Regions from separate parts of the Paenibacillus sp. FSL H7-0716 genome, predicted to be linked through region 2. Evidence: predicted binding sites of a transcription regulator. Region 2 holds the regulator's gene; each other region holds the start of a gene.

Region 1 (8,943 bases), on a different contig from region 2:
GCTTATTGATTATCACCGAACCAGATGTTCTCTGTACCGGTCCGCGTGTCTGTCCATACGTTCACTAGCCGGCCTGTTTGGGGGACGATGGCATTACCGATGTAGTCCCCAATTAGGGGGATACCGGTGACGTCAAAGGAAGTTGTTGTTATCCGGGTGTTTGTATACGTCATACCGCCATCTCTAGATGTTGCTAGATAAACATCAAGGTTGAGGGGATTGACTCGATTAGTGTAATAGGTAACGAATATTGCACCATCCGCAGGGGAAACGGTGATGGCTGGGAAAAAGTTTTGGGAGCCCACCGGACTACCTGTAATGGATATTGGTGACCCCCAATCCACGCCAAAATTAGTGGAGGTAGCAAGAAAAATATCAGAATAACCTTCTCGAAAATCTTGCCATACAGCATAGACATTCCCTCGCGTCGTCGGTGCATTAGAAATATCTGCTGCGAGGGAAGGGTATGTCAGACATCTAAATGTATATCCTGGCAATGGATCTGGTGGGACTACAACGCTCGCGACCATGGTTTCAGGAGTAAAAGTGACCCCACCGTCTGAGGATGTGCGAATTTTAAGATCAGTATTACCGGGAGGCTGATTGATCCATCCCACGATAACAATCCCATTTAATGTAATTGCTATACCGGGGAATTCTTCGAATTCTTCGACCGAAGACAGCAGGGAGGGACTGGAATAGGTATTACCGTTATCTAGGGAACGATTGAAAAATATCGTATTTCCCGGTATGAATTGTGTGTTGTAATCATGCGTATAACCTGTATATACATTTCCAAAAAAGGGACTTGATCCAGCTTTGTCGGTGACAACGACCACCTGGTCATCATTCACAAACTGTCCAAACCCTTGATTCACGATGATTGGCGGTCCGAATGAAGAGGCATTGTCGGCAGAGGTATAGGAAACGATCGATCCGCTGAGACCGTCTGAATCGAAGGCGTGAGCCAATACGACGAACGTATTCGGAAAAATATAATCAATATGTGGTGCTTCGATGCCTGTAAATCCCGCAGGTAACGGTAATAACGTTGTTGTCCAAGTGCTACCTGCGTCAATAGATTTGTATAACCCAATATTGGGAGGGCCTGATCGAAGATCTACAGCTACGGTGACCATAACGGACGGGTTAAGCCAGTTTACCGCGATGGTGGGCTCGAATTGAGTGCTTGCGCTCGGCGAAATTTGAATATTAACCATGCGAAGCTCCTTTCGTCATAGATTTTTCGGTACTTACGGGTTCAGCTGAGCTATGAAAGTTAGTTCGGATTGCAGCACTCTTTGATGGGGGATGACATTTCCTGACGAATCCGTTCCAAATACCGTAATAATCGTGTCTGCCGGTGCGTTTCCAGTAACGAGAAATTGGACTTCATAAGCTGAATTGCCTGCGATATTAAAACTGAGAAACTGGCTGGTGTTCGCATTAACATTTAATGAGTTGGAGTAGACTAAACCTTTACTAACCAAGGTATTCCATACGTAAACGTGATAGACTACGTTAGATGAAAAACTAAGGTTGTCATTATCGATATTAATGAGCACGTTGGATGCTGGGATAGTCCCTGTGTTCGTAATAATGCCTGTTGTTGTTGCCATGAGCTTCACCTCTTTATTAGTTTGCTATATATATATGAATTGAGATTCATTGTGTTTGGACAAGGGACTCAGAAAAATCGCGGAAATGAATACTGGAGGTTTTATTAGGTGGGGAAATACATATAAAATTTTAGCATGATCTGAAGGTAACTAGATTTTATATTGAACAGCAATTGACGATTTTTACGACTTCTCTGCCCAAGGCGCATACAGGTAACTATTCGCTATCAGCAGGTGAGATTTGAAGAATTTAAATAGAAGGTCTGACATTCATTTTAAATAAATGTTATAATTATTAAATCAGTGTGTAGAGATATTGGTCTTTTTTATTGGGCCAAAAATATATGTCTCATGATACGTCTGCCATCTGAAATATTATTTAGGAGATGACAAACATGCATGGAGACACAAGACTGCCCAGAAACGGAAAAGAAGGTATACTATTTTTACTCATTATTTCAATCATTTCAGTTAACACTATTGCCCCTATTATTGTGGGGTTGGAACGCGGCTTCAGTAAGGAAGTGTATATAGATACACTAAAGGTTATTCCGTTTATGTGGATGATCGTAGTTTTATCCGTAAGATTAGTTGCAGGACCGATTGTTGGGAAAGTGATGCCAAAATTCATGGGACAAACCGATGGATTTAATGCAAGGATTCTGTTGAATACTTTATTGAATGTCACGGTGTTATCTATTTTACTATCAATTATAGGCACATGGGTTGGGACGAGACAAATAAGCCTGGATCCACTTAAAAGCTTCCTTCACATCTGGCCGAGAAACTTTGGAATAGCATTTTGGATTGAACTTTTGGTTGCGCAGCCGATAGCAAGATTTGTGATGAAAACATTACACGCAAGACAGGATCGAAAAACGGAAAGTGTAAATGCGTAACTTGCTAGAATTTTGTAGACGAATTAGAAAAAAAGGAGCGTCCATGGTGGGCGTTCCTTTTTTTGTAGCAATCGGAAGTACCGAGAGAGACCCTGTATTCCTTTGAAATTTGATTCGATAACAATTAAGTGAACGAGGCTTCTCCTATCGGACACAGCTGACCCTTAAAGCGGTTTTTTCCCTCATTTGCAATTCTAACGGACTCCATAGTCGCTATTGGTATAAAAATACCGTATTTGCGCCTCTTTCTAAGGAATAGTGTCTCTGGAGTCCGAAACCATGCTCTAAAGGCTGAAAATCAGTAAATAACGTCATATGGGTCCGATAGCTCGAATTGGAGGAGGTTAGTTCGTTAGTTCGTTAGTTCGTTCGTTAGTTTGTTAGTTCGTTAGCTCGTTAGTGCCGTGCTCTTCACAGATTTAGTTGCAGCATTCACAGCGAGGATCGTCCTTTAAAGTAATAATAGTAGTCTCACCTCTACAACCAGCATATCTAGTATGCGGGCTCATAAACCATACAGTAAAGCACAAAACGGCACTGCTCCAAACCATGAAATGGTTTTGAAGCAGCGCCGTTTTTGTTAGCAGCCAGCTAAATTGTTCAATGGAGAGCACGGCGACCGAAACGAGGTTCTCAATTGCTTCCGATCGCCGTCCCAACCGCAGTCCCTGGGTTTCCACCAACATCCCTAAAGTTTCATGCTGTCCCACAGCTGCTGGAATGCCCCGGATTCGACCTCGAAGAATACCGGTGCTAGACCGTAGCGTACAAGGCCTTGACCGAACAGCGTCAGCTCTACTCGGGCATTGTCTTCCAGCTGCAAATAGATGATCTTGCGGTCCTCGCTGTCGTAGATGCCTTGTTCGATCAGCGGCTCTGCTGCCAGCGGTTTGGCAGCTTGGAGGGCTGTCAGGAAGCCATCAAGCGCCTCGCCATTGGCGATTGGCGCCTGCTGCTGGAGGCCGTTGTTCCAGCTGTTGAAGCTTTCCCATTGAGCTGAAGTAACTCGGCTTTCAAGATTCAGCTTGCCGAACAGGTCGGCGCCGCTGTTTATGGTGATGCCGTTCGTGTGCTCGTACAGTTCGGCGAATACCTCGCCGTTGATTTCCGAATAGGACATAATCAGGAAGCTGGAGTCATAGCCCTTCACGGTATAGAGATCCGTTTCACCGATGTTCGAGGCTAACTCAATATATTCGTCGTTACCGCTCCATTCATTGATGCCGCCTGTAGTGCGTCCCAACTTGTCACCGCGCAGAGCAGCAGCATCGGCAGCGTCAATGCGAGTCGCTGACTGTGTATAAATATTATTTTTATACACGACCAAGGCGATCATATCTGCCTTCACGCCAGATTCCTTATCTGGCAGTTTCAGCTTGGGAATGACAATGCTGCCCGATGTAGCTGTGCCCGAATTGCCAGCATTGCTTGCACCCGGAGTTACCTGGGCAACCTGCCCCGGGGAGCTCTGACTGTTCAACTGCTGCCATATACTAGGCCCAGCCAGACCGATTCCTGCGGCGAGCACGACACTTGCCGCGATATAAACGGTTTTGCGTGGACGCTTACGCTCCTGCCGCTGCTCTATTTTGTCGAAAAGTTCTTTTTTCATCTCTTCACCTGGTTTCATCGAATCCACCGCTTTCTTATATGATGTTCGAAACTGATCTTCCTTCACTGTGGTTCCGCTCCTTCCAGCTCCAGTTTTAACAGTTGCCGTCCCCGCTGAAGTCTCATCTTCACGGCAGACTGACTAATCTGCAGAATCTTGCTGATCTCCTGGATGGGATAGTCCTCGTAATAATAAAGATGGATTACGGTTTTATACTTCATGGGCATCGCCATAACTAACTGCAGCAGAGCCCAATCCTCGGGGCTGTCTGCCGCAATTGGCTCAGCGCTCTCCAGCTTAACCTCGCGCTTGCGCCAGCCTCTGCCCAGTAGTGTTTTACAATGGTTGGTGATTACCCGGATCAGCCATGCCTTCTGATGTTCGGCATCTTTGAACTCCGGCGCTTTTTCTATTAGCTTGATGAAGGTATCCTGAGTGGCTTCTTCGGCATCTTGCCGGTTGCCTAGATGGACCAAAGCGATCCGGAACAGCATATCTGCGTAGATTTCGTAACTCTTCATCACATGATTTCCCGGCCGGGTCATGGATCGCTGCATGATACTGTGCCCCCTTTACCTATAACACCATTTAGGACGGCATTAGGTCACATTTTGTTCCTGAGAAAATTTCTTTGTGTTTGGAGAGTAGAGAATGCCTATTCATAAATTATCTCCAGAGGGTTAGGGACTCAGCAGTCGCTATTTGCATATAAATAGGCTTTTGAGCAGGTTCGAGGACCCCAGTGACGCTATTCCTTAAAAAGGGGCTCTTATATGGTGTTTTTCATGCAAATAAAGGCTATAAGGTCCGCTACACTTTGAAATGGAGGGTTATACCGCACATAAGATCAACTGTGTCCGATAGCTGCTAAGTACCACGTCAATATTGTCTACGCAAACGCTGGTTACTTATTTAGAGCAGGGAAGATCAAAAAAACGCGTTTGCCGAGGCAGCCCTGATGCTGACTGCTGGACAAACGCGTCTTTTTAATAGAGCAAATCCTTCATGGGAGATTCTCCTCGATATGTTTATATGTATAGCTAGGATCATTACCTTTAACAGGAGCCCTGCTGTATTGAAAGATCCTTCCGTTTTCTTTTCGATAAAAGTATCTTGCGTAGGGTTCGTCTGCGAAAATCACCGTGGTACTTACGAGGGGAGCTTTGGCGATCTGGGTGTGTACTTTATCAAAATCTTCCTTCTTATAATTTCTCGTCTCTACTAGATAATGAATGACTTCTCTGTTCATATGATTTCGGAAGGAGTGGAAGGCTAAGGATGTTATTCCACAGATTAAAAGGATTAGAACGATGAAGATTAGTTTTGTATTTTTCTTCATTAATTCCCTCCATATAGATAATTTGTATATAGTATAAGATAATACACAGAGACTATTATGTCATTCATAGATATATGACGTAGGAAGAAGAGAAGATACTGGAGCTGGAGCAGCGAATTAAGATGCTGGAGAATCAGGCAAGTCAGAGGTTGCCGGGGGTGAAAATCTTTATAGTTTGTAATTTGGGATTGTAGGTGTATTCGTTATTCTAATTCTTATGGGTGTGAGACAGTTTGTATCTGCATAACAGATTATACAAAAAGGCAGCAAATACCGATAGTAAACCAGGCGTAGGCGAAGAATTGCCGGGACATACTATATTTGCTGCCTTTTAACTTATGAAGAATAATAATTCTCTTTTAGTCTTCTTTGGGTTCTTGCAATAAAATGGAGAAGGTCCCCGTTTCGTGATCCACCTCAATCGTCTCAATGCCCACGAAATCCGGGATTTCGGGGTGTACTGCATCTACATTATAATCCGGATGAGTCAGTAATAATTCAATTACTTTAATGGCTTCCATGTCGTTCCTCCTCACGAGAAATTCCACCATAAATGAATATGCAGAGCACTATTGCAACTAAGCTTATTATCTCCGTGATCCGTTGCGAATATGTGTTAGTCGTTCTTCGTTTCTTCCCATCACGGCCAATAATTGCCCCTGGAACACACGTCTTTGGATCTGATCAATCCGCTGTAAGGCCAGCTCGGCAGGAACTTGAAATTCTGCTGCAAGATAGGAGATGGCATCCTCCCGTTGCTCAGGCAATGTCATGCGGGAGATCATGGAGTAAGGCATCGCCGCATACAAGATAAAACGCTCGGATTCATCCTCCTGTGCCCGCGTGAAATGCTCTGGCATCAAGGTCTGATTATCACTGCCATGGCGAAGGAGGTGACACAGTTCATGAAGAAACTCTAGCCGTTGAAGATTGGCTGGAAGGCGGTTGTCGATAAACAGGCTGTACATCCCTGCAGACGCCTCAATGCTCTTGCTTCTCACATCCAAATAATGAACCCAGATATTAAGCCGCTCGGCTATATACGATATTGAAATTTGTGAAGGCTGATGAAGATTTAATCGCTTGTATAAATCTTCCGTCCATTTCTCAAGCACAGTCATTTGATAATATGATTTCATGTTCTCCAACTTATTCACCTCGTTTAAAATCACTAATGGGATCGTATGTTCGCATAAATGCGCAAAAGAAAAGCCCGAAGGGCTATGTAGAGTAAAAAAAGTCTAAGGATACATAGGAACGTTCGTTCTCATGTATCCTTAGCATAAAGCAATTACACACTAATATCAAGTGTTTTTCCCAAATTCGGAGCAACGCTTTTGCCCAGCATTTCCACCATGGTTTGGCTCTGGGTTTCAGCCTGATTCTTGGCAATATTCATGACCTGTATCCCAACATTTTGAGCTAAGGATGCTTGGCTCATTGCCATTGATAATGCAGCTATATCCATATTGCACCTCCTTTGTGTATATCCTGTTTATCGACTGTCCACCTTCAATTCATTAGGTGATTGGCATTTGTTTGCCAATTCGCCCAAACGGCTTATCTCCTTTTTACATATCTTGTGCTGTAGTCATTAATCATTAGGAGGAATTGAAAATGGGAATGGAACATGGTTGTGGTTGTAACGTAGGTCCGGTAGTAAGTCCAGCATCAGTAGGTCCGGTGTGTAGTCCTTGGACTTCAACAGGAGCAATTCTGGTACTTTTCATCTTGCTGGTTATCATCACTAAAGCTTGCTTATTCTAAGTTAGCTGATGTGCATTGTAGCCCCATCTGGCGAATGCCAGGTGGGGCTATTCTGTTGCCTGGGATGGTCAGACAGATCGTTATTTAAACATAAATTCTACCCGCGTTCCGTCTGCATAATCCTCCAGCTGATTGCCAACCCAGCTTCCTGCCCCGCGGTTATCGCTTGGCGTTATGTATTCAATGTCGGCACCAACGCCGCCTTCCTTACACATAGCCATTGGCCATTCATCCCGGTCATACCCCTTTTTAGTGGGGATCCCTTTTAAGGACTCTTTACGGTTCTCTTCAGCCTGCTCTCGGTTAATCGTACATGTGGCGGATTCACCTTTCGCAATGGCATCCTGAATATGCTTGGCGGTCTCAGGATAGCGGTCTGATGGGAAGGTTAGCTGAACAACACTCGAATCGGATGGAGACGAGGGGTCTGTAGGCTCTCCGTTTTGTTCAAACCAGTAACTAGCCAAAGCAAGTAATGCAACAATGATGAGACTGGAGATCCATTTTTTTACTTTCAATTCTGCTCCTCCTTTTTTGGCACTTAAAATAGTATATCTTATATCATAATTCAGTGCGATTTAATATAATTAGGTAAAATAAAGGAGGACGGAACTGGATATGGAGTACATAATTACCATTGAGGATCAGACGCTTATTGCGGCTGCCGAAGATATAATTACCAGGCGTTATGAATGGGGACGGCACCATGTGGGTGCAGCGCTTCGTACTAAAACAGGAGAGATTTTTACAGCGGTACATGTGGAAGCCAGCATGGGGAGGATTACAGTCTGTGCAGAAGCGATGGTGATTGGCAAAGCGATATCCGAAGGTTATAAGGAATTTGATACGATTGTTGCGGTAAGGCATTCTGATCCAGACAGCGAGGGAAAAGAGATTAAAGTAGTTTCTCCCTGCGGCATGTGCCGAGAGTTAATTGCGGATTACGGAATAGACTGCAAGATAATTGTATCGGAGGATGACCGATTAGCTAAATATGAAATCACTGAACTATTGCCTTTAAGGTACACAAGATAAGAAATAATGAGGAGCCGCGGAGCTCCTTTTTTTATTGAGCCGTGAATTTATTCAGCAGTTCCTTATATCGTCCCAACTTATTTTACAACTTCATGTCCATTCGCTGAGTTCATGTCACTATTGTCCCCATACTATAACTTAAAAAGATTTAAAAGGATGGTGAGAATAGATGGAGCAGCGGATTATTCGTCAGATGGTTGATTCAGCATCAAGGTTCGTGGGCGATGTGCAGTGGCAGATGGCTTTTCGCAGATTACAAATGGCTCCGGCGGATTCGGGGCTGTCGTCCTCGGCTCAGCTATTGCTGAATACCCTCTATTACTTGCAGGGAAAGGGTGTGATAAGCGGCCAACATGATTATTTGGAAAGTGCAGACGAGCTCATGGAGAAGCTTAAAAATACCAGCGGGCAATATGCTGCGCTGCATGGCTACGAGCTGGGCGCAATCAATAATCAGTCACAGGCTCTAATTGACAATCAACGGAATTGGGTCGTCAGCAGTGCGATACGCTGGTCTAGGGCCGGAGGGATCGTAACGATGTGTTATCATGCTGCATTACCGGGGACAGCGCCAACTTGGGGGAATGTAAATACGAGCCTAAGCAATGCTGATTTTGATAAATATATAACCCCAGGTACCACCCAGTATAATGCTCTGTTAGCTGATCTGGA
Region 2 (8,943 bases):
CGAGGCAAAACCTACAGCGTCAAGTGCAGCGACAATGCCAGTTGTTGAAGCTACAAGCACTCCTGAACCTTCTGCTACTTCTTCTATGGAGGTGCAGGAGTCTCCCAGTCCGGAGGCCACTGATCCTCTAACATCCGATCGACCAAAGACCAAAGCATTTGGTGAACAGGAGGGAGGGGTCCCAGGGCAAGAAGGTACACTTGAGCAAGGTGATGGATATTCCCTGTATGTCTTTCAGGATTTCACACTAGACTCGCAGTCTAATCGTTTATTATTGACTAAGGATCCAACCTATTATGCCCAAATTGAACACTTACCTGCCGGTTACGATCTCACAGCTTTGAAGCAACAGGGACAAACCGAGCTTTCTGCAATTGGAAAGGCAAACGACCATAGCGGGGAACTAATTGAACATCCTCTAGGTTTTGCTGAGCTATATCTGCAGGCTGCCGGAGATAAAGGGATAGAAGATTATATGGTCTGGAAGAATCAGGCGGGGGAAGCTTTTCTTTTTCGGATACACAATCCTAAGGGTGATTCGTCGAATAAGTTTGCACCTTGGGTGATGGTTTCACTGGCAACACTTGAACTTGAAAGAAATTAAGTGGTATCAGAGCCGTAGAAGTAGTGTGCCATAACCATAATCAAAAAATGGTTGTTGGCACACTACTTCTTCTTTTTGGTACCTTACTTCATTCGAACGCCAATTTCCGTTTGCTGAGGTTGCAAATTTCGCGTATGAGCCCGCTATCGGACCCAGCAGACCTTATATGAAGCTTTACCCTACATTTGGGATACTAAAGGACTCCATAGTCGCTATTGGCATTGAAAAACTCAATATGAGCCTCATCCTTAGGAATAACGTCACTGGAGTCCGAAACCATGCTCCAAAGGCTGAAAAATAGCAAATAGCGTCATCTGGATCCGAAAGTCTTGGCACGTAGTAGAGGGATTTAATGTTAAAATATCTTATATATAGATAACTAATTCTTTCCTGGGAAGGAGTAAGTTCATGCAAATTTTTATTTATATAGGATTGGGCTTTTTTATAATTTCAGGTATATGTGTTGGAGCCTTCACGACAGGTACACAACAAAGAGGTAACTTTTATTCGGAATCTAAGCAAGACCGTAAAATTAAAAACAAAGTAGCGAATGGGTCCGCTTTAGGTGGTCTTATTTCATTAGCTATAGCTGGGATTCTTTATTTGTTGTAATGAACGCAAAATATAAGAAGGAGGAGTGTTGCAGATGGTGAAGATTTTTAATGAAAATACGGTCTCATTTACTCAAAAACAGTCCCCGATCCCAGAGTTTGCTTGGCATACGAGTGAAAGATTAGCTGAAATGGTGGGCTCCAAGCATTTAGTTTTTGATATCAGATCTTTAGATCCTGATAAATATTCTTATCCTTATCATTTTCATAGAAATGCTGAAGAAATATTTGTGATTTTAGCGGGAAAAGCGATGTTAAGAACACCCGAGGGTTTTACGGAGGTTACGGAAGGGGATGTAATATTTTTTGAAATGGGACCGGAAGGGGCGCATCAGCTTTATAATCATACGGATGCACCATGCAGGTATCTGGATCTCCGAACGAATCAGGGAATAGATGTTTGCGAATATCCAGACTCAGGCAAAATCAACATTTTACCCTATCAAGAAATCTATCAAGCGGATGAACAGGCGGATTATTATAAGGGAGAAGAGCATGTAAGGGAAAAATGGAATGGGGGAGCGTAATTGATTAAAGATCGTTGGTTTACAGTAACGGAAATTGATCCGACCACCTATGCAATCAGTGAATATGGACATTGGGAAAAGGTGCATTCTTTTTTACTCTTGGGGCAAAAACAAGGCGCGTTAATTGATACGGGATTAGGTATTGATAATATAAAAAGAATAACGGATCAGTTAACGGATTTACCTATCGCTGTCATAACTACGCATGTGCATGCAGATCATATTGGCAGTCATGAGCAATTCGAGACAATCTATGTTCATAAAGCGGATGAGGATTGGCTGATTAACGGAATAAAAGGCTTGTCCCTTGCCCAGATTCGAAAAGATATGAGCCGGGACATCACCCTTCCTGTTCCTGAAACCTTTGATCCTAACACCTACATACCTTTTCAAGGGAAACCAACGGCTCTTTTACAAGAAGGGGATGTGCTCGACATAGGCGGGCGCAAAATAGAAATTTACCACACACCAGGTCATTCGCCAGGGCATATCAGCCTTTTTGATCATGCCAACGGATATCTGTTTACAGGTGATTTATTATATGACGTTACGCCAATCTATGCTTTTTACCCTTCGACTAGTCCGGTTGATTTAGTGGCATCCTTAGAAAAGATTACTGAAATTCCAGGGGTTACCCAAGTATATGGCTCTCATAATACGCTGGGTCTAGATCCATCTATTTTGCAAGAGGTCAAGAAGGCAGTTCGTGAGTTGCGTGAGCAAAAGCTAGTGGCACATGGTACAGGCATTCACCAGTTTGACGGGTTTAGTGTGCAATTTTAGATCTTTCAATGTCGAAAACAAATGAGAGGTAAGGCGATAACAACTTAATTATTCAGATACGATTGACCTGAACAGTGCATGCAATTGTTGTACTTGGGAGTAAGCTTCCTTGTACTGGTTGTCGGATTGTTGAATAGGCAATAAACCCGGCAAGAAGGAAATACAATACACAGGCGTTTCTTTGCTGTTCATATATATTTTAAGCGTAAGCTCTTCTATCACATTAGCTTCTTCATCGGTGTCCTTAAGGACATTAATATCTGCACTTGTTGCAGTTGTTTTGCTGTTTTGTTGTCTTTTGGATACTTTTGAAAGGGTAAGTGCGTTAACCACAATCTCGGATCCCATTACATTATCAAAAGAGTATAGCTTTGCTACTGCTTTTTTGTTACTCTTCGGATTTTTGGTACCGATTGCCAATTTTTTATTAGGCTCGTTAAGTGCGATCAAGTGTGATTGATTGGGGGGAATGAATGTTTTGGTGAAAATGATGTTAAAAGATGAGGTCGCATTAACTAGCTTAGAAATTTCAGATGAAGCAGATAGCGTTTTCAATTTTATAATGGCGGCACTTAGAATTAAAACAACTCCTAAAATAGCGAATAAGTACATCAAGATAATCAGCATATAATCACACCTCCTAGTTATCTCATTAGACTCAAATTGTTGCTTATTGAAAGATATGCCTGAATGATCCCCACTAGTATCTTTTAAAAGGGAAATTCGTGGAATTATAGGATCGACTTCACGATTAACCCAAAAAAAGCACCCAGAGAAACCTGCCGATTCTGCAAATGATGCAAAATTAGGGGTTGCTGCAAAGGTGCTTTTTAAGGTAATTATGTAAACCTATAGAAAATTGAAGGCAGTGATATGATCGGTATAAACAATCAGCTGTTTGTATTCGATCGGAGTTCCATAACTAGCATAAGGTCTTACAGTAACGTCATTGAGGACAACAAAGTTATAGCTGAAATTTTTATCAGGGTGTTCTGCTCCCAAATAAGATATGTATTCGTCTACAATTACATCATCCATCAAAGATTTTAAATCAAATACATCCTCTTTGTTGGAGACGGTTGGAGAGACGATTCCCTGAATGCTGCCAAAAGCGGTGAGCAAATTCACTTTTTTTCCACTAGCTTGTTCATCATTTAAAAGTAAACCGGACAGCTTACCCAGTGCATCGACTTTAAAATCGACAAGGGTTCTAATTTTTGAATTATTCAAACTAAACACATCCTTTTCAATTTGCAATCCTGTTAACATTATTCGACATATAATCACCAAACTCCTAGTATGCTAATGAAAAAATACTTACTTATGTAATGACCCCCATTTTTTAATGTGATTTGGGGGTTGCCGAGTCTCCATTCGAATTTAATTTCTTATCGTTACTCGTGTACCTATAGGAACAATAGCAGCGAGTGCTAACACATCCTCGTTGTACATCCGGATGCAGCCGTGGGACACCTCTTTCCCAATGGATGAAGGGTCATTGTTTCCATGAATTCCGTAGTGTGGTTTAGACAGTCCCATCCAAAAGACACCGAAGGGACCCCCTGGGTCGGGTTGTTTGTTAATTATAGTGAATTCTCCCACTGGGGATTGGGTTAACATCTTACCGATGCCGACAGGGAAACCTCTAATCACAATATCATTGTCCAGAAGATATAACATTCGTTGAGTCAGATCTACAATAATTCGATAGTTGGGCATTATATGCAACACTCCTTTCTAATTAGGATATGAGCAGAACGCCTAAAGGGTTATTCATAGAAAATGACCATTTTAGCCGGCGAGAACAAATGTTCGTTATTGGTTGGGAAAGCAAAATACGTAGAAAAAAAAGGCTGGTCCGCATTTGCGGAACAGCCTTTTATGTTAGAAGTGCAAACTTAGTGGATATCTCGAAACAATCCGATGACTCTTCCGAGAATAGTTACGCGATTAAGGCGAAGAGGCTCATAAGCTGGATTCTCCGGTTGAAGCCGAATATGATCACGTTCCTTGTAAAAGGTCTTAACGGTTGCTTCATCTTCTTCGGTCATGGCTACAACGATATCTCCGTTGTCCGCCGTTTGTTGTTGGCGAACAATCACATAGTCACCATTCATAATGCCTGCGTCCACCATACTATCACCCATAACTGACAGCATAAATACTTTGTTGTCCCCCACATAGTGAGTAGGAAGTGGGAAGTAGTCTTCGATATTCTCTGTAGCAGTGATAGGTACCCCGGCGGTAACTTTACCTACGACAGGAATCCGTGAGATGGTCTGGGCGAATTGGTGAACATTCTCTGAATCCTCTTGGCCTAGTAATTCTATTGCACGTGGCTTCGTTGGATCACGACGAATAAGTCCCTTCTTCTCAAGCCGGTCCAAATGACCGTGAACTGTGGAGCTGGAAGCAAGGCCAACAGCTTCTCCAATTTCCCGGACGGAAGGTGGATAACCCTTGCTGCGGACTTCGCTTCGTATAAATTCCAGGATCGCCAGCTGGCGACTTGAAATCTTTGACATTGGAATCAACCCCATATAGTAATGTTTGGGAAAATTATAACATAGAACTACCGTTCGCACAAACATAAGTTCTAACTATTATAAATATTAATCTGCTAGAGTTAAAAAATGGTAGACAAGTGATAATAAAATGAACCACTTGAGTCTCTCAAAAAAAAGAGAACAATTGTTCTGAAATAGTATTGAACAAAACACATGTTCGTGTTATTATGAATTCGAAAGTAAGAACAAGTGTTTGGAGGATGATGATTATGCTAAAATACAGTACATACCGCAGCATCTACGATAAGGCCCCAGTGGTTGAATCTTTAGGACATAATGACGTTGCCCGTAATTCCGCTAAGGTGAAAGAGATAACGGAACGTTTGCTTGGAGGGATGATTTCGTTGTTCCGTCAAGATTTCTTTATTAAGTTAATATTGATTATGGTGTTAGTATTATCTGGCCTAACAGTAGTGGGAAATGTATTTGCAGGATCGACGACTATAATGAAGGAAGAGAAGCGGATTGTGGTTGAACGTGGAGATACACTATGGAGTATTGCCCTTAAGAATAAACCAGCTGATATGAAGACAGTTGTTTATATAGAAGGAATTAAACGTTCAAGTGGGATTAAGAGTAGTCAGATTAACGCTGGAGACATACTTACTTTACCTATTTATTAATTTTCTGAGAACATAATAGAATGACCAGTAGAGCTTGCAGGGAGTAGACCTTGACAAGCTCTTTTTCTCATGGCAGAGTTAGAATTAATTTATAGGGGGAGGGAAAGTATTGAATATTGATGAGTTGGTCGCGCGAATTAACGAATTGGCACGCAAACAGAAGAGCGTAGGCCTTAATCAAGAGGAAGTGGCGGAACGCGCCAAGCTTCGTGAAATTTACCTGGGGAATATCCGCAATAACTTCCGAGCACAATTAAATACTATTGAAGTAGTAGATAACGATGAGCATGAACAAGGTAACAAGGGGCTTAAACATTAGCTCGCTGTTCCTTTTCATAGATATTTCAGGATGACTAGGGGGAACGCACATGGCCCGTTCTTGGGAAAGAATGGTTCAACGCAACACACAGCAAATCAACAAGCAAAGAAAGAAACAAGGCAAGGATACGATTTATGCCTCTAAATCTCCTACCCAGAATGCCGAAGTCTTTAAAGGTCGCAACATTGCATTTCCGGTAGTGTTAGTGATTCTTGGCACTATGTTTTGGGTAGTTGGTTCTATTGATCAGGCCAAAGGCAATGGCATGCTGGCTAATTGGCTGGGAGTAGTACTGTACTATTTACTGGCAGCGCTATTGTTCTTCCGTCGTCCGTACTTGAAGGTGGAAAAAGCAAGACTGTCTACTATTAAATTCAATCGTGAACGCGGGCTGCCAGCTGCAGATATTGAGAAAATCACCCTTTCGCGTGGAGCTGTAGTCATTAAGCATAAAGGGAAACGTACGAAATGGATTTTCACAAAACTTATGAATCGCTATGATACTAATGCGATGAGTACACGATTAGAAGCATTTGCTAAAGCTCACAACATTGAAGTAGTTCACGAATAGAACTAGACCAGTTAAAGGGAGAGGGAGACCTGTAATGCCAATTTCTGCTGTACTATTTGACCTTGATGATACATTGCTGTGGGATGATCGGAGCGTCGAAGAAGCATTTCGTTCTGCTTGTGAAGCCGCTGGGGATAACATTGATCCACAAGAACTAGAAGTTGCAGTTCGTAAGGAAGCAAGTAGCTTGTATGAATCTTATGAGACGTTCCCATTTACAAAGATGATCGGAATTAATCCATATGAAGCACTCTGGGCTAACTTTACGGCAGGTGAACAGCCTGAATTCCGTCAATTGGAGCAGCTTGCACCGGTTTATCGTAAAGAGTCTTGGCGTCGCGGACTTGCAGCGTTAGGGGTGGAAGACGAAGCACTAGCTGAGACCTTGGCAACTAAATTCGCAGCAGAGCGCAGAAAACGTCCATACATCTATGAAGAAACAATGCATGTACTGGAGCAGTTACGGGGTCAAGTGAAGCTTTTGCTACTTACGAACGGCTGTCCTGCACTGCAACAAGAGAAACTAGATGGTGTGCCAGAGTTAATTCCTTTCTTTGATCATATTGTGATTTCCGGAAGCTTTGGTAAAGGCAAACCGGATAAGGAAATTTTCCTGCATGCTTTAGAGCTTCTTGATGTAACTCCTGAGCAAGCGGTTATGGTCGGCGATAAGCTTACAACGGATATCCGTGGGGGGCTGGCAGCAGGATTGACCACGGTCTGGATTAATAGAAAAGGTAGAGCACCTAGTCTTGATATTCATCCGGATCATGAAATCAATCACCTTGAGGAACTTCTTCCACTAGTTCAATCCTTGTAAGATATACAGAGCTATTAGCTCCAACATAAAGACTCTATAAGCAGCGAGTTTCTGGGATCTTAAGAAACTCGCTGCTTTTCTGTATACACATACTAACATAAGGATTTCATTAGATTTTTAAGTAAATGATTTAAGTCACAAGTCTAATGCGGAATTGGTGCAAAATACTGAAAAACCAATAATAATGTGTATAATAGATGGAGATGTATAACATGAATTGGTAGTTTCTTATTATTCGATAATGATTGGGAGGGCTCCAAATGATGAGATCGAAGAAATTAGTCGCTGTATTATTAGGTGCAACACTTCTAGTACTAGGTGGATGTTCTTCAAATGGAACCAAGCATTCAGAAATACATAACATGAATATGAACATGTCTATGGAACCTATCAAAGTCGAACTACAATGGAGTCCTGAAGAAGTTGTTGTAAATCAAAAGGTAACCTTTGAAGCTGTGGTGACCCAAGATAACGAGGCAGTAGATGATGCAAAAGAGGTTCTGTTCGAAATTGTGAATAAAAATGATGAGGGACAGAAAATAGAGCTTAAGGGAAAGCTAATTGGTAAAGGGGTCTATCAAGCAGAAGGGACCCTTGAAAAGGAAGGACAATATAATGTCACTTCACATGTGACAGCCCGGACACAGCACTCTATGCCTAGCAAAGAGCTGTCTGTGAAACCATGATTCAAAGGTTCGCAACGGTTACTGAGCAATAACAGATAAAGCAGAGTGGAAAGGAAGGCTTTTCGAAATTCCTTTATTCTGCTAAACTTACTCTAATGTTTTACTGGGGGGACTATTAGTTGGCTAAATATACACTTGAGGAAAGCTTACAACAAAGGATTTTGATCCTTGATGGCGCAATGGGCACGATGATCCAACAGGTGCCTCTTACTGGAGAAGATTTTGGTGGCGATGAGTTGGACGGCTGTAATGAAATGCTGGTATTGACACGTCCAGAAGTCATTCAGACGATTCATGAGCAGTACCTCGAAGCAGGGGCTGATCTCATTGAGACTAACACATTTGGTGCAACCTCTGTTGTACTAGCGGAATATGATATTCCTCAGCGCGCACGTGAGATCAACCTAGCGGCAGCAGAGCTGGCTCGCAGAGCAGTAGACAAATATGACACACCTGACCGTCCGCGATACGTCGTGGGGGCTATGGGGCCAACAACAAAAACGCTCTCAGTAACCGGAGGCGTTACTTTCCAAGAGCTAGTTGATAGTTATGAGGAACAAGCAGTAGCATTGATCGACGGTAAAGTAGATGTTTTGCTGCTGGAGACCTCACAAGATACACTTAACGTTAAAGCTGGAAGTATTGGTATTCGTAATGCTTTTGAAAAGACAGGCATCACATTGCCGGTTATGATTTCAGGAACAATTGAACCAATGGGTACTACATTGGCGGGTCAGAATATTGAAGCATTTTATATCTCACTAGAACATCTGAAGCCTATCTCTATGGGCCTCAACTGTGCGACTGGTCCAGAGTTCATGCGTGATCACAT
Region 3 (4,287 bases), on a different contig from region 2:
AAGTCAGACATCATTCCGAGCGTATCGGAAACCTCGAATCTACACGAAAAAGAAGCGGCGTTAGCAAAATGTTAGCAAAACCGTTTAAAAACAAATAAGGGTTCCAGCTCTAATGAGCTGAAACCCTTATTCTTCTAGTGCCGAGGACGGGGGTCGAACCCGTACGGTACTCACGTACCGCAGGATTTTAAGTCCTGTGCGTCTGCCTGTTCCGCCACCCCGGCATATTATGTGTTGAAGCTTCATACGTTGTTCACATATAACGCGACAAGAAATATAATATCATGAATATCGATAACGCGCAATCCTTTTTCGAAAAAAATTATTCACAATAAAAATAACCCGTTCAGCCAGAACCGACACGGGTTATTATTGACGTGGATTATCTGCGCTCGTCACTTCTGCTTCTCATTCCGGCAAGACCCAAAAGTCCAAGCAGACCGAGCCAGCCCCAGTTAGATCCTTTGTTAGTTGCAGCATTCGTTGTTGTACTAGTTGCACGGTATTTGCCGGTCTGTGTGGTGTTGGTTGCCGGGTTGACAGTGCTGTTGGTTCTGTAGTTGTTCCGGGTGTCATTGTAGTTATTGGTGTTGTAGTTGTTAGGTCTGTAATTATCATCGATGCGGATCTTATCTTTCATAATGCTCTCATGCTGATTCAGCGTTCCGGTTGTGCCGTTCATTAGATTGCCTTCCGTGTTCATCATCCGAGTGTGTTCCGCAGTACCATCCATCCCGGTATTCGCGGCTGGGATACCGCCCAACGCTGCTGATCCCACGGCATTTGATGCATAGCTAGCTCCCATTAGACTCATTGATAATACAGTACCGCATGCAAGGCTTGTTATCAGCTTGTTCACAGTGTTATGCCTCCCTTTAAGGTTAGTTATCACTGATAATTTCCCCTTGGACGGCACTGTCTATGCATGATGGTTTTACTCTTTTACTACATTAACTGTCTTGGTCACAGCATCATAAGTAACCTTTGCTCCAAGTGCCTCAGCCAGCGCACGTATGGGCACATAGGTTATTCCGGTATCGAGAACGCCATCGGTAAGCTTACGGCCGTTTAGGTTAATGGTCACTGTAACGTCTTTGTTCACCTGATCATCCCCTCCGGTAATCTTTTTTAAAGCCTCTTTGGCTTGGTCCGTCGTTGGACGTTTACCTGCCCGAAGTTGATCTATACTTAAACCGAAAGTCATCTGCAGATGTGAATAGTCTTTAAAAGAAGTCCAGTCTCCGCCCCATTCTAAACCAAGCCGTTTAGCCTCCTGTACAACCTCTTGCCAATCCGCTGTCTTATCCTTATCACCATCACGATTGATATCCCAAGAAAGGCTAGTGCCATTCGGCAGCAAAAGCGCAAAATCAAACGCAAGACCATAATTATGATAGCTGGTACCGCCTTTAGCGTTGGTAACTATCGGCCCCGGCTTGCTTCTACCCTGCGCATACAAAGCATTTTGCTCAGCAATGGTCCGTAGACCCTGAGTAATAACGATAGGGACTCCTCTCGCATGGCTTTGCTGAATCAAAACATTCGCACCTGCCGCCAAGACAGGATGAAGCCCGACCAGACGCGCCGCGGATTTTTCCCTCAATTGCTCCAAAGTCAGCATAGAATCACCCCTTTGGTATATTCAATGATCCCTTTGCCCTATTTGCCTGTACCCCTGTCCCTCTTAGGATGATTTCCACAAAAAAGGACAAAATATTTAACGAAAGGTGGGAGACATATGGATATCCATAGCGATAGCTATAAAGTGGCAGCCCTTAGTGAACAGGAAGAAGCACTGGAAATTATTCGGAATGCTGAAGCTTCCATTGCACATCTGACCGGTAACCCTACAGTTACCTTAATCGCTTATGAGAAAAGCGAAGGCAGCGGTTCTCAGCATTAAACGATGTAGACCTCGACAATATCATCCACATCGATCCACTTCCATTCCTCCGCCCACTGCAGCTTAAACTCACGCGAGTGGGTGTGAATGGAAGTCACAAAACCACTTAGCATCGTATTTTCAAAAGGGTCAAAAAGAACAACTGTCACTCGTACATGACTCCGCAACGACAAAGCCAGTGTACATTCGATCTCCTCCAACTTCTGCTCATCCAGAATAGGCTTGATGCGGCGCAGCGTTTCCCGTTCATCTCTTATAATTCTTATCTTATGCTCCGGCAGCATCATGCGGCTGCTTTCCCACAGCCCGTTTTTCTCCAGCTTTTTGCCCATGGTAACCCCTCCTTAATTATATATCTATTCCTCTGAACACGAACGTATGTTTGTATTATATCCGCATCTTCGCATATTAATCAATAATCAGGAAAAAGATACCTTTTTCGGAATCTCTATTTTATCTAGAAGATGTATAATAATGTATATCTATTCAAGCTAAAATTCGCAGCAAAAAGACGCTGACAGATAAACTGCACAGCGCCTGATTTGATTTATTCTTGAACAACATCTCCAGATACCGAGGTAGCTTCACCTTCGGAATCTATAAGTCCAGTTGCTTCTCTTGCCTCATTAAGCTTGGAGATACCGAACAACATCGCTATATCAGCCTTTTGATTCAATTCATTAAATTGCTCAGCCGTAACATTTGCGGAATCTGCGCCCTGAGAAGCCTCTTTTTTTAAAGAATAAGCACTTTCAAAGGAAATTTTAGACTCTTCAAGCAACTTACGAATGTCTTCAGGCAAGCTGGAGGAAATTTTTACTTTCTCGGCTTGATTCGATAAATCAGTTGCGGTACTCTGGAATTGCTTAATTTTCTTCTCCAACTGCTTGTCCGTGAGTTCTCCTGCTGAATAACCCGCAATGGCTTCATTGAACTCCGCTAAAGAAGATTTTCCCGACTCTTCAAGTTTAGACATTTCATTGTAGAAGTTTTGCACGGTCTCCTGCACTTCTTCCTTCGTGGCAGGTGCCGATGAAGTTGAATTATTGCTGCAGGCGCTAAGGATGACAGTCATCATCAGCATTCCTATTAGTAAAGCTTTTTTCATTATTTATCCCTCCACTTAACAGGATAATGTCGGTTTGTGTAAAGCGCAAATGAAATATATGTAAAATGACTGTTATGTTATAATTATTTTAATTGTGATCAGGAAAGGAGAGTATTTATGCCTTATTGCACCACCTGTGGAGCGGAATACAAGCAGGGCGCTAAATTTTGTGGAGAATGTGGAACCAGCCTTGACGGTACCGCTCCAGTAACCGCTCATCGACCCGCAGTAGATAATCATGTCATTCAAGAAGTCGTGCTCTGGAAAGGCAAACCTGCCGGCATCTCGGATCGACTCAAAGGAATCGTAGGACTTAACACAACTTCATATACCATTACAAGTCAGCGTATTATGGTAAAGACCGGACTTATCGGTAAAAATGTTGAAGAAATCGAATTACTGCGCGTACGCGATTTATCCGTAAAACAGTCTATCATGGACCGGATGCTTGGCATTGGGTCATTAACTGTATTTTCTGATGATGCCTCAGCGCCTCAGCTTCTTTTTCGAAAAATCCATGATGCCCAAACCGTCAAAGATGTTCTGCGCAAAGCCGTTCGTGACGAGAAGATCGCCAACAACATTAGCTACCGCGAGCAAATTTAAGATGTTCATACGTAAAAAAGCCCCGGAAAACCGGGGCTTTTTGCTTGCGCTTGTACACTTGAAGTATCTTTTTTAAGGAAGATAAAATGCCCCCGCTGGGATAACCCCCTTGGTCTGGCTCGGACTCTCCCACTGCAAAACAACCCGGGCGTCGCCCGCATTCTCATAATACTCCACCTTTATTTCATACGGCTTACCTGCAATCAGGTTTATGCTCCCTTTTCGTTCCTGGCCGCTCTGATTCACCCAACTATCAATGACTAGCCTGCCATCCATCCATACCCGTATCCCATCATCAGAGTAGGAATAAATGGTATAAACTTCGCTAAAAGCTGCCGTCAGCTTCCCACTCCACCGCACAGAGAACGCATCTACACGAATGGCAGGATCAGGCGAACCTTGTCTCCATGAAAAGTTAATATTGGCATCCGTGCGCATCAGTGCAGGTGTGCCGCTAAGCGTCATGTTATTGTAGTATTGCCCACAGAGTCCACTCTCCAGCACACTATCCCCGATAGCAGCGAAAGCGGCGGCCTCAGCAGCATACTCCTCTCGTGTGAATAGCATTTTGTCGTTCATAAAAGCTTTTATCACAGCATCGGTATTCTTCTCATAGAGAAGTTTCCCCCACGTCAGCTGATATGACCATTTAGGCTGCGTTTTGGACAAC

The links. Region 2 encodes LexA, which represses DNA repair genes until DNA is damaged. Its sites were predicted from a motif close to CGAACATATGTTCG; they were not measured.
Region 1: a site for LexA is predicted at 6,647-6,660, ahead of MHH60_RS20245 (ImmA/IrrE family metallo-endopeptidase). Genes of this name have one in related genera too.
Region 3: a site for LexA is predicted at 2,275-2,288, ahead of MHH60_RS20285 (YolD-like family protein). Genes of this name have one in related genera too.

The regions. Positions count from the first base shown of each region.
Region 1 covers NZ_JBBODA010000017.1:14,155-23,097, forward strand. The annotation lists gene MHH60_RS20210 (sialidase family protein) at 3-1,220, opposite strand; gene MHH60_RS20215 (hypothetical protein) at 1,254-1,619, opposite strand; gene MHH60_RS20220 (hypothetical protein) at 2,015-2,518, shown strand; gene MHH60_RS20225 (hypothetical protein) at 3,207-4,196, opposite strand; gene MHH60_RS20230 (RNA polymerase sigma factor) at 4,193-4,687, opposite strand; gene MHH60_RS20235 (DUF3139 domain-containing protein) at 5,134-5,469, opposite strand; gene MHH60_RS20240 (hypothetical protein) at 5,829-5,990, opposite strand; gene MHH60_RS20245 (ImmA/IrrE family metallo-endopeptidase) at 6,057-6,608, opposite strand; gene MHH60_RS20250 (YjfB family protein) at 6,761-6,937, opposite strand; gene MHH60_RS20255 (hypothetical protein) at 7,087-7,236, shown strand; gene MHH60_RS20260 (NucA/NucB deoxyribonuclease domain-containing protein) at 7,317-7,754, opposite strand; gene MHH60_RS20265 (cytidine deaminase) at 7,855-8,271, shown strand; gene MHH60_RS20270 (glycosyl hydrolase) at 8,441-8,943, shown strand, end outside.
Region 2 covers NZ_JBBODA010000015.1:20,967-29,909, forward strand. The annotation lists gene MHH60_RS18785 (hypothetical protein) at 1-604, shown strand, start outside; gene MHH60_RS18790 (DUF5316 domain-containing protein) at 1,013-1,216, shown strand; gene MHH60_RS18795 (cupin domain-containing protein) at 1,251-1,742, shown strand; gene MHH60_RS18800 (MBL fold metallo-hydrolase) at 1,743-2,525, shown strand; gene MHH60_RS18805 (hypothetical protein) at 2,574-3,152, opposite strand; gene MHH60_RS18810 (hypothetical protein) at 3,375-3,755, opposite strand; gene MHH60_RS18815 (L,D-transpeptidase) at 3,906-4,244, opposite strand; gene lexA (transcriptional repressor LexA) at 4,424-5,050, opposite strand; gene MHH60_RS18825 (LysM peptidoglycan-binding domain-containing protein) at 5,302-5,715, shown strand; gene MHH60_RS18830 (DUF896 domain-containing protein) at 5,825-6,034, shown strand; gene MHH60_RS18835 (hypothetical protein) at 6,084-6,605, shown strand; gene MHH60_RS18840 (HAD family hydrolase) at 6,640-7,425, shown strand; gene MHH60_RS18845 (FixH family protein) at 7,686-8,111, shown strand; gene metH (methionine synthase) at 8,291-8,943, shown strand, end outside.
Region 3 covers NZ_JBBODA010000017.1:23,473-27,759, reverse strand. The annotation lists tRNA gene MHH60_RS20305 (tRNA-Leu) at 139-224, opposite strand; gene MHH60_RS20300 (WGxxGxxG-CTERM domain-containing protein) at 383-859, opposite strand; gene MHH60_RS20295 (M15 family metallopeptidase) at 935-1,621, opposite strand; gene MHH60_RS20290 (hypothetical protein) at 1,739-1,903, shown strand; gene MHH60_RS20285 (YolD-like family protein) at 1,900-2,235, opposite strand; gene MHH60_RS20280 (hypothetical protein) at 2,451-3,011, opposite strand; gene MHH60_RS20275 (PH domain-containing protein) at 3,129-3,617, shown strand; gene MHH60_RS20270 (glycosyl hydrolase) at 3,690-4,287, opposite strand, start outside.